One region of the Kluyvera ascorbata genome, then DNA from elsewhere that is predicted to be linked to it. Evidence: predicted binding sites of a transcription regulator. Region 1 holds the regulator's gene; the other holds the start of a gene.
What was found. The regulator Fur, encoded in region 1, represses iron uptake genes when iron is present. The targets are predictions, from matches to a motif close to ATAATAATGAGAACNACTATCAA.

Region 2: a site for Fur is predicted at 4,167-4,189, ahead of feoA (ferrous iron transporter A). Genes of this name have one in related genera too.

Annotation. Positions count from the first base shown of each region.
Region 1 covers NZ_CP096201.1:3,532,237-3,537,986, forward strand. The annotation lists gene ybfF (esterase) at 1-201, shown strand, start outside; gene ybfE (LexA regulated protein) at 331-624, shown strand; gene fldA (flavodoxin FldA) at 775-1,305, shown strand; gene fur (ferric iron uptake transcriptional regulator) at 1,602-2,054, shown strand; gene MY052_RS16895 (ChiQ/YbfN family lipoprotein) at 2,167-2,502, opposite strand; gene chiP (chitoporin ChiP) at 2,552-3,958, opposite strand; gene glnS (glutamine--tRNA ligase) at 4,425-5,750, opposite strand, start outside.
Region 2 covers NZ_CP096201.1:366,837-372,586, forward strand. The annotation lists gene bioH (pimeloyl-ACP methyl ester esterase BioH) at 31-813, shown strand; gene MY052_RS01650 (YdgH/BhsA/McbA-like domain containing protein) at 923-1,192, shown strand; gene feoC ([Fe-S]-dependent transcriptional repressor FeoC) at 1,242-1,478, opposite strand; gene feoB (Fe(2+) transporter permease subunit FeoB) at 1,487-3,805, opposite strand; gene feoA (ferrous iron transporter A) at 3,837-4,061, opposite strand; gene MY052_RS01670 (Tex family protein) at 4,500-5,750, opposite strand, start outside.

The DNA.
Region 1 (5,750 bases):
GAAACCATTCCGGCCTGGGACCACCCTGCTCTGTTTATTCCTGGCGGCAATTCACCGTACGTCACCGAAGCCTACCGCAGCGCGCTGCTGGCTCAATTCCCCCAGGCAAAAGCACACGTCATCGCCGGTGCGGGCCACTGGGTTCACGCCGAAAAACCGGACGCGGTACTGCGGGCTATCCGTCGTTACCTCAGTGAATGATTAAAAATGCATCGACCGCGCGCCAGAATGGCCGTGGTCGTTGGCGTGTGGGTCTCACTGATGTATGATTGCGCGCTGTCTGCACTGGGCACCGCCCGGTAGCTTGTTTCCCCGAAGTCACTCAGAACCATGGCAAAAGAACAAACGGACCGTACGACCTTAGATTTGTTCGCAAATGAGCGTCGGCCGGGAAGACCAAAAACCAATCCGCTTTCGCGTGACGAACAGCTGCGCATTAATAAGCGTAATCAGTTAAAACGCGACAAAGTGCGCGGTCTGAAACGCGTGGAGCTGAAGCTGAATAACGAAGCCGTTGATGCGCTCAACGAGCTGGCGACTGCCCGTGATATGAGCCGTAGCGAACTCATCGAAGAGATGTTGATGAGTCAGTTGGCCCAGCTACACGGACAGGGGAAAGTCTGAAAATCCCCCCAAAACACACTTTCATGTAGCAGAGTGTGCAGTACGGCACGATAGCGGTTTCCGCACGCTTCTCAGTTCTGCTATGATTGCCCTTATCTGTGGGCAATAAGCCACCACCATATCATTAAGTTTCAAGAGGTTATTTTACTCATGGCAATCGTTGGCATCTTTTTCGGTAGCGATACCGGGAACACCGAAAATATCGCAAAAATGATTCAAAAACAGCTTGGTAAAGATGTCGCTGACGTTCACGACATTGCCAAGAGCAGCAAAGAAGATCTGGAAGCATTCGATATTCTGCTGCTGGGTATCCCAACCTGGTACTACGGCGAAGCGCAGTGCGATTGGGACGATTTCTTCCCAACGCTGGAAGAAGTGGACTTCAACGGCAAGCTGGTCGCGCTGTTTGGCTGCGGCGACCAGGAAGACTATGCTGAATATTTCTGTGATGCGCTGGGTACCATTCGCGACATCATTGAACCACGCGGCGCGACCATCGTCGGTCACTGGCCAACGGCAGGTTACCATTTCGAAGCGTCTAAAGGCCTGGCCGATGACGACCACTTTGTTGGTCTGGCCATCGACGAAGACCGTCAGCCTGAGCTGACCGCTGAACGCGTTGAAAAATGGGTTAAGCAGGTTGCAGAAGAGCTGCACCTGGAAGAGATCAAAAACGCCTGATGCAAAACAGTGAGGCGTAGTGATGAAACTACGCCTCATTAATAGGTAAAAGCAATTAAAATAATAGCTACAATTTTTTAACTTTTTAGCGCATACCTGTACAATATCTTCTGATTTAGCGCGGTCTCATCGTAACTTTGTCGGTGAAGCCTCGTTTTTGATAGCTTAGTTTACCCGGCTCTTGCTGTTTTCATTTCAATAGGGTCATTCTATAATGAGACGCATTAATTCGGGTGCATTCTCTGTGATACTTTCGCTGATGGAAGTTGATCGTTTAGCAACAGGACAGATTCCGCATGACTGACAACAATACCGCATTAAAGAAGGCTGGCCTGAAAGTCACACTTCCACGGTTAAAGATTCTGGAAGTCCTTCAGGAACCGGATAACCACCATGTCAGCGCGGAAGACTTATATAAACGCCTGATCGACATGGGTGAAGAGATTGGTTTGGCCACGGTTTACCGCGTACTTAACCAGTTTGATGACGCCGGCATCGTGACTCGTCATAATTTTGAAGGCGGTAAATCCGTTTTCGAACTGACCCAGCAGCATCACCACGATCACCTGATTTGCCTCGACTGCGGCAAAGTGATCGAGTTCAGCGATGATTCCATCGAAGCTCGTCAGCGTGAAATCGCGTCGAAGCATGGTATTCGCTTAACGAACCACAGTCTTTATCTCTACGGTCACTGCGCTGAAGGCGACTGCCGTGAAGATGAACACGCGCATGACGCAGTCGCAAAATAAGCGTACTGCCTCTCGAAAAGCCAGCCTATGCGCTGGTTTTTTTATACTCTGCGTTTTACGACGCCCACAAAAAAACCGCTGCAAGCAGCGGTTTTTTATTATCAGCGTAAGCCTATTTCTGCGGCGTATTGTTGCTGCGAATTTCTTGCCAGATCTTATCGCAGTTTTTTGCTACTGCTTCATCATTGCCCATTTTTCTAGCGTTAATGCATTTCTGGTAGTCGATGACGCGCACGCTTTCCTGGTTCGCGAACTGCTCGTGTGCTTTCTCTTGCTTCAGCACGTTCAGTACGCTTTGACAGGCCTGAATTTTATCCGGGTTGCCTTCTGCGGTGTTAATACAGGCGCTGTAGGCATCCTTCAGCTTGCTATCTTCCTTCGGCGCAGGAGATTGCGCACAGGCGGTTAACCCAGCAGCCATCAGCGCAACAATAATCAGTTTTTTCATACGATGAGCCTCTTAGCGGCGGCAGAGGTCTCCCCCTGCCACGTTAGCATCAGAAAATGGTGAACGGTGCGATAACCATGAATTTCACGTCACGCTCATCCTGGAAGATGTTGCCGTAACCACCGCCCCAGCTTGGGATATCGGAGTGATTGTCATACTGAGTGAAGTGCAGTTTGAACAGCGTACCTTTCGCACGACCATCCTGTACGGTGTATGCTACATCGAGGCTGTAGGCAGACTCTTTAATCTTGTTGTTCTTGTCGTAGTACGCATCCGGGCTCAACTGCCAGGTCGCTGGCTTAGCATCCCATGCGTAAACGTAAGAAGCACCCACTGCCCAACCCGGCAGATCCCAGTTTTTCAGGTCATACATAGTACCGAAGAAGACCGCTTTTTCGCCGTTGGCGTTGAAGTCAGAGCGGTTATCCCACCAGATATCCAGACGACCGTTAGAGGAGGCGTAGGTTGGCGTCATACGCTGCAGGAAGTAACCCTGCTGGCCTTCTGCTTTAACCCAGGTCCCTTCCAGACGGAAGTCGAAGACTTCTTGCAGCTTGTAGCCGAAGGTTAATGCTTGCAGCCATGCGGTGCCGTCATAGATGTCGTTGACGCCGTGATCGCTCACCTTGTCACGGGTACCGTAGAACTGGTAGCTGGTGGTCAGCGGGCCGCCAGGGATATCAAATTTGTAGCTACCTTTGGCGAAGTACTGATCGATATAGCCTTCTGCCTGACCAAATGCGGCTTCCAGCACCAGGTCATTTTTGAAATCGTATTTCGCACCGATGGAGTGCAGGTAATCAACTTTGGTCTTCTTATCGTTCTGATAGAAGTTGTCCATTTCAAGGTGCCAAGGCGCCTTGTAGTTGTTGGTCCACATGTAGGAGAAGCTCAGCGCGCCAGCATCACCGTAGTCGAAATTGGCCCCGGCTTCAGCACCCTGATAGGTACCTGGCATAAAGCTCCAGTGCGGCGCCAGCAGCGTCTGACCGGTTGGCTGGATGTAACCTGCGCGAGCCCATGCTGGCCCTAATTTAAATTTAGCTGCCGCTTTGTACAGGCTGATACCGCTCTTATCGCCGCTGTAATCTTCGCTGTAGCCTTTGTTCTTAGAGGAGAACGCAATTTCGTTCGGGTGACCGCTTTCTGCACTTTCCGCCATTTCAATTGCGGTGAACGCAGCAATATCAATACCGAACATATCGGCAGCATAGCCAGACTGGAAGTCGAGGTTGGCGTTCCAGGTGGAATGAGAAAGGTTGGTTTTGTATTTGTCATTATCGGTGACATCTTTACGGTCACGCTCACGCTGCCAGTAATAGATACCGCCGGTCAGTGTAGAATCATCGATGAAACCTTCTGCTTTTGCTTCCGGGGTCATCATAAAGCCTGACATTGCTGTCACACCGGCGATAGCCAGCGCCAGCGTACTACGTTTGCCACTAAACGTACGCATAGTTATATCCTCTTTGACTTTTAAAAATGCCGCTGCAAAGCAGAAGCAAAAAATAAAAACTTTAAAAAAAATGAACTTCTTAAAAAAGGTGTTTCGCTACACCGATAGACTATTTTTCGCGACGCGAATTATCAATCCTTTTCCTCAACGAGAGTGCAGGATTATGACAAAGCGCACATATTTGGTTTCTGTTTGTAACAGCGTGCGTTATTGAAACATATTCACGTCAGGCCTTGTGGGCTCTGGGTTAAATGTGAATGAGAGCGTTTACATAATGTTTCTGTGATAGAAGAGATCAAAAATGAAGAAGCGCTTAGGCTTAGAAGGTTTGCATTAATTCGCTACGCGAAACTATGAGGGACGTATTTTTTCATCCGAAAGAACACCGTTATTCCAACGAAAGTTTTCGTTAAAAACGAGGCAAAAAAAACGCCGCATGGGCGGCGTTTTTATTATTGGGTGTTAATTACCCCACCCAGGTGTCTCGTAAACCAACGGTACGGTTAAACACCAGCTTCTCAGCCGTGGTGTAGCGGCTGTCCAGGCAGAAGTAACCCTCACGCTCGAACTGGAACGCTTTACCGGCTTCAGCGGCCTGCAGAGACGGCTCAGCGTAGCCCTGCTTGATAACCAGTGACTCTGGGTTCATTACCGACAGGAAGTCTTCTGCGGCACCAGGGTTTGGCACGCTGAAGAGACGGTCGTACAGACGAATTTCAACCGGCAGCGCATGTGCCGCGCTAACCCAGTGAATGACGCCCTTCACTTTACGACCATCTGCTGGGTCTTTGCTCAGGGTATCAGCATCGTAGGTACAGAAGATGGTGGTGATATTGCCTTCAGCATCTTTCTCTACGCGCTCTGCTTTCACCACATAGGCGTTACGCAGACGAACTTCTTTACCCATCACCAGGCGCTTGTACTGCTTGTTGGCTTCTTCACGGAAGTCCGCGCGGTCGATCCAGATCTCAGCGCTAAACGGCACGTCACGGCTACCCATTTCCGGCTTATTCGGATGGTTAGGCATAGAAACCAGCTCGCTTTCGCCCTGCGGGTAGTTTTCGATAACCAGTTTAACCGGGTCGATAACCGCCATTGCGCGCGGCGCGTTTTCGTTGAGATCTTCGCGAATGCAGGATTCCAGCGAAGCCATCTCAATGGTGTTGTCCTGCTTGGTGACGCCGATGCGCTTACAGAATTCACGGATAGACGCCGCGGTATAACCACGACGACGCAGACCGGAAATGGTCGGCATACGTGGGTCATCCCAGCCTTCTACGTGTTTTTCCATTACCAGCTGGTTCAGCTTACGCTTGGACATCACGGTGTATTCCAGATTCAGGCGCGAGAATTCGTACTGGCGCGGGTGAACCGGGATGGTGATGTTGTCCAGCACCCAGTCGTACAGACGGCGGTTGTCCTGGAATTCCAGCGTACACAGGGAGTGCGTAATGCCTTCCAGCGCATCGCTGATGCAGTGAGTAAAGTCGTACATCGGGTAGATGCACCACTTAGTGCCGGTCTGGTGGTGATCGGCAAATTTAATGCGGTACAGCACCGGATCGCGCATGACGATAAACGGCGAAGCCATATCGATTTTAGCGCGCAGGCAGGCAGTACCTTCAGCAAAGCCGCCGGTACGCATTTTTTCGAACAGCGCCAGGTTCTCTTCCACGCTGCGATCGCGGTACGGGCTGTTTTTGCCCGGTGCGGTCAGCGAACCGCGGTATTCGCGGATCTGCTCAGGCGTTAATTCATCAACGTACGCCAGGCCTTTGTTGATAAGCTCGAC
Region 2 (5,750 bases), 1.9 Mb from region 1:
CCTGAACTGATAAAACGAGAACAATAGCTGATGAACGACATCTGGTGGCAAACCACGGGCGAAGGAAATTGTCATCTTGTGCTGCTGCACGGATGGGGGCTGAATGCCCAGGTCTGGGATTGCATCACGCCGGAATTAGGCGCGCATTTTACGCTGCATCTGGTGGACCTACCGGGCTATGGTCGCAGCGGCGGATTTGGTGCACTTTCGCTGGAAGAGATGGCCGATCGCGTGCTGGAAAAAGCGCCAGCAAAGGCTATCTGGCTTGGCTGGAGCCTGGGAGGACTGGTGGCAAGCGAAGTGGCATTACGCCACCCGGAACGCGTTGAGGCGCTGGTCACCGTCGCATCGTCACCATGTTTTAGCGCGCATGAAGAGTGGCCGGGCATTAAGCCTGAGGTGCTCGGCGGGTTCCAGCAACAGCTTAGCGAAGACTTCCAGCGCACCGTAGAGCGTTTCCTGGCGCTGCAAACGCTGGGCACTGAAAGCGCCCGTCAGGATGCCCGTGCGCTGAAGCAGACGGTGCTATCCCTGCCGATGCCCTCTTCCGAGGTACTGAACGGCGGGCTGGAGATCCTTAAAACCGCTGACCTGCGCCAGCCGCTCGCCGCGCTGACGGTACCGTTCCTGCGTCTATACGGTCGGCTTGATGGATTGGTTCCAAGAAAAATTGTACCGCTGCTGGATGCCCAGTGGCCGCAGAGCGAATCGCTGGTGTTTGATAAGGCGGCTCATGCGCCGTTTATTTCGCATCCGCAGGCATTCTGCGAACCGTTGCTGGCGCTCAAACAACGCTTACGGAATAATTTTTAGCCTGACGTGGTAAATGGCAAATTTGTAGCAATACTTAACTTGTTACGGTGGCTGGCTATTTCGGCGGGCCACTGTCACCTACGAAAATAACTGAATGGAGTGTAGGCCTATGAAACTTGTTACAGGTATTGTTGCATCTCTGGTTATCGGTTCGCTTTCATTTGGCGCATTTGCGGCCAAGGAAATCACTAAAGAAGACGTTGCTAAGATGAATCTGACCAAAATCGGTAACATCACTACGTCAAACACGACCTCGCCAATGGATGCTAAACACGATCTGTCTAAAAAGGCGGATGAGCTGGGCGGCAAGTACTATGTGATCATTGCGGGTGAGAAGAACGAGAAAACCGTTCACGGTAATGCGGACGTCTATAAGTAAGTCGGTCGAACATGTTATTCCCGGCGTTTGTTCACGCCGGGAATACGTTTTAGCGTAGCGCCCACCACTGACGTAAGCAGGCTTTTCCTTCCGGGCAGCTTTTACAACTGCCGGTCAGACATCCATCAGGTTCTTCGTCAATTTTCATGACTTTCCCCATGGCTTCCAGGCGACTCAGCATGGCATCGATCAGCGGCTGCGGCGTATGCAGTTGGGCGCTGAGCTGTGAAGCTTCCATGCGTCCCTGCAATGCCAGCATATCGCGTACTTCAATCAATGATGCCATGTTGACTCCTAGTGACAATCGCCTGCCGGGCTAGAGCAGCAGGATGTCGGGGTTTTGCTTGTCGCCAGCAGGGAAACATCCACCCGGCTACGGGCACGGCGCAGCAGACCAATCACCACCACGTTGAACAGAATCACCGCCAGGATGCACACCAGGCTGTAGCGTGGGTGCTGGCTGAAGCTCACCGCCTGGTAGTACAGAGTAGACAGTGAGTAGGCGATGTTCAGACCCCACAGAATGGAGAAGGTCATCCAGCCGCGGCTCGACTCACGGGCAATCGCCCCCATCACCGAGATGCACGGAACATAGAGCAGAACGAAAATCAGGTAGCTGTAGGCTGCTGCCGCGCTGCCGAATTTACTGCTCATCACGCCCATGGCACCGGTTTCCATATTACCGTCGCCTTTACTGGCTTCGATTGGGTTAGCCAGTACGCTCAGACTAAAGGTGCCTTTCAGCCCTTGCCAGGTTTCATCCGCTGCGGCGAGCAGCTCTTCACCGAGGCTGAATTCCTGTGGATTAAACTCTTCGTTCTGAATGTTTTCGGCGGTGTAGAGGGTGTTCAGCGTACCGACCACCACTTCTTTCGCCATCGCACCGGTAAACAGACCCACGGTGGCCTGCCAGTTATCATCATGCACGCCAATCGGTTTAAACACCGGGGTGATCGCGCGGCTGACGGAGGCCAGTGCGGAATCGTTGATGTTGTCGACGATTTTGCCGCTGAACGAGAAGCTGTTCAGCGCGCTCAGGAAGATACTGACGATAACGATAACTTTACCGGCGCGCAGTACGAAGCCTTTCAGGCGCTGCCAGGTCTGGATAATCAGGCTCTTAATGTGCGGTACGTGGTACACCGGCAGTTCCATCACGAACGGCGACGCTTCACCGCGCATGATGGTGTATTTGAGCATCAGGCCGGTCAGGATGGCGATAACAATACCCAGCACGTACAGGGAGAAGACCACCAGCGCTCCGCCCTGGCCAAAGAAGGCGGCGGCGAAGACGGCGAAGATAGCCAGACGCGCGCCACAGGACATAAACGGCGCCATCATGATGGTCATCAGACGTTCACGCGGGGCATCGAGGGTACGTGCGCCCATGACCGATGGTACGTTACAGCCGAAGCCGACGATCAGCGGTACGAATGATTTACCCGGCAGACCCAGAGACTGCATCAGACGGTCCATGACGAATGCGGCGCGCGCCATGTACCCGGAGTCCTCAAGGAAGGAGAGGAACAGGTACATCATGCCGATCTGCGGCACGAGCGGCAGCACGGTGTTGATACCGCCACCGATACCCTGCGCCAGGAAGACCGTCAGCCAGTCCGGGAAATGCATCTGGTAGCCAATCCATTGAATACCGTGGATAAAGATGGCAACGGAGCCGCCGTCGAAGATTGGCTGCAACGCACCGCCGATGTTAATCGCCAGCAAGAACATCAGGTACATCACGAACAGGAAAATCGGCAAGCCCAGCACGCGGTTGAGGACGATTCTATCCATCGCGGCGGTGAAGCGGCTTGGCTCGGCGGTCAGGGTGTTGCTGACGGCATCGCAAATCGCGGCAATGCTCTGGTAGCGCGCGTCGGCGATGTGCAGTGCGGGGTCGTCCATCTCTTCGCTAAGATGCGCCAGGGAAACGTCCAGCTTGTGTGCGGCATCACCGGCGTAGGCGCTGCTATAGATGTCACCTTCGAGCATCTGCATACCCAGCCAGTGGCGCTGACGTTCAGGGATTTCCTGCGACATCTCTTTTGCCAGGTTATCGGCTTCGCGCAGCAGCGGCTGCGGGTAATGCACCAGTTCAACCTGTTGGTTGCCCTGATGGCGGTCAATGGCCATTTTCAGCGCTTCAATTCCGCGAGCGCGGGTGGAAACCAGCGGTACAACCGGGCAGCCGAGGCGGGCAGAGAGCGCATCCACGTCGATGCGGATTTGCTGTTTCTCGGCAATGTCGAGCATGTTCAGCGCCACCACGCACGGAATGCCCAGTTCGAGGAGTTGCAGCGTCAGGTAAAGGTTACGCTCGAGGTTGGAGGCATCGACCACGTTAATCAGCAGGTCGGCGTCGCCGCTCAGAATGTAGTGACAGGCAATTTGCTCATCCAGCGAGGTTTGCGACGAAATGGTGGTCAGCGAGTAGGTGCCCGGCAGGTCGACAAGGGTGACCTGATGATCGGTGGTGGAGAATGCACCTTCTTTACGCTCAACCGTTACCCCGGCCCAGTTGCCCACGCGCTGGCGCGCGCCGGTGAGCTGGTTAAATAAGGTTGTCTTGCCGGAATTAGGATTACCAATTAAACCGATGGTTAATTTTTTCATTTTTCAGACTCTTAGTGCCGGGCTGAAGTTATTACGCGATGGATTCTAATTCTATTAGCGCGAGATCTTTTTTACGTAGCACCAGGCTGACGCGGCGAGTTTCAATATGAATAGGATCGCCGAGTGGTGCAACGCGAACCACATTAAAGGACGATCCCGGCAGCATACCCAGTGACAGCAGTTTCTGACGATAGGCTGGGCTAATTTCGCGGGAGAAACCGACAATCTTCCACGCAGTATCAGGTGTAAATTGCATAGAACCTACTTGTATATCGCTAGCTGAACGAGAGGGAACCCGCGTGCTGCCTGGCGGCAGTCGGGGCATCGTCACAGAATAAAAGAATAAAGCTTACTGAATATGATGATAATGAGAATGGTTTTTATCATCAATACATATTATGCGATCGGTGGGAATTTCGAACGGAATTTGCACTTTTTTTGATATGACGCAAGCAACGCATTGTAGCTGTGAATGAATTAAATATTATTTTCTTCGCTTAATGTTTAATTAAGGTTTCATTGGTTAATAAAATAAAACGTGATGAGGCTTATTATTAAAAGCTGAACGGAAGATAATAATGGCTGAGATATGCCAAATAAGCGGCAGACCGGTCGAGGCGTTTTAACGCCGACGTCGGGGAGGCTCTGGAGCGGTTCCCGGCGTCGCTGTGCTCGGCCGGGCTACTGGTTTCGATTAGCGTGTTTTGCCCATGGCGGCTGCCAGCGCATCCATCATCGCGCTGTTGCCCGCAGGCTGCGCTTCGCGTCCGCGAGGTTTTGCCGCTTTCGCTGCCGGGCGGTTGTTGCTCTGGCTGCGATCGTTACCGCCACCGCGACGGGCGTTGGTTTCACCCGGCTGCTCGTCAAGGCGCATGGTCAGCGCAATGCGTTTACGCTGCAGATCCACTTCCAGCACCTTCACTTTGACGATATCGCCCGCTTTCACCACGGTGTGTGGGTCTTCGACAAACTTATCTGCCAGCGAAGAGATGTGGACCAGGCCATCCTGATGCACGCCAATATCCACGAACGCACCAAAGTTGGTGACGTTGGTAACGGCGCCTTCGAGGATCATTCCCGGAAGCAGGTCGTTCATGGTTTCTACACCATCGGCAAACTTCGCGGTTTTGAACTCAGGACGCGGATCGCGGCCCGGTTTTTCCAGCTCTTTGATGATGTCGGTAACGGTTGGCACACCGAAACGCTCGTCGGTGAATTCAGAGGCTTTCAGATTTCTGAGCTCACTGCTGTTGCCCATTAAATCCTTCAGCGCCTGCTGCGTGGCGGCCAGAATACGCTCGACCACCGGATAGGCTTCCGGGTGAACGGTTGAGGCATCCAGCGGGTTGTCGCCGTGGTTAATGCGCAGGAAGCCAGCGCACTGCTCAAACGCTTTTGGCCCCAGACGACTCACCTTCAGCAACTGCTGGCGATTCTGGAACTGACCGTTCTCGTCGCGCCAGGCGACGATGTTCTGCGCCATCATGCGCGTCAGGCCCGCTACGCGGGTCAGCAGCGGCACGGAGGCGGTGTTCAGGTCTACGCCGACGGCGTTTACGCAGTCTTCTACGACTGCATCAAGCTTACGCGCCAGCTGAGTCTGGCTAACGTCATGCTGATATTGGCCGACCCCGATGGATTTCGGGTCGATTTTCACCAGCTCTGCCAGCGGATCTTGTAAACGACGGGCGATAGACACCGCGCCGCGCAGGGAAACGTCTAGGTCCGGGAACTCCAGCGCCGCCAGTTCAGAGGCAGAGTAGACGGATGCGCCAGCTTCGCTGACGATCACCTTCTGGGCGGTGACTTTCGGGAACTGCTGCTGTACGTCGAGGAAGAAGCGTTCGGTTTCGCGAGATGCTGTCCCGTTACCGATAGCCACCAGTTCTACGTTGTGCTTTTCGCACAGTGCGGCGACGACAACCGCGGCTTTCGCCGCCTGACC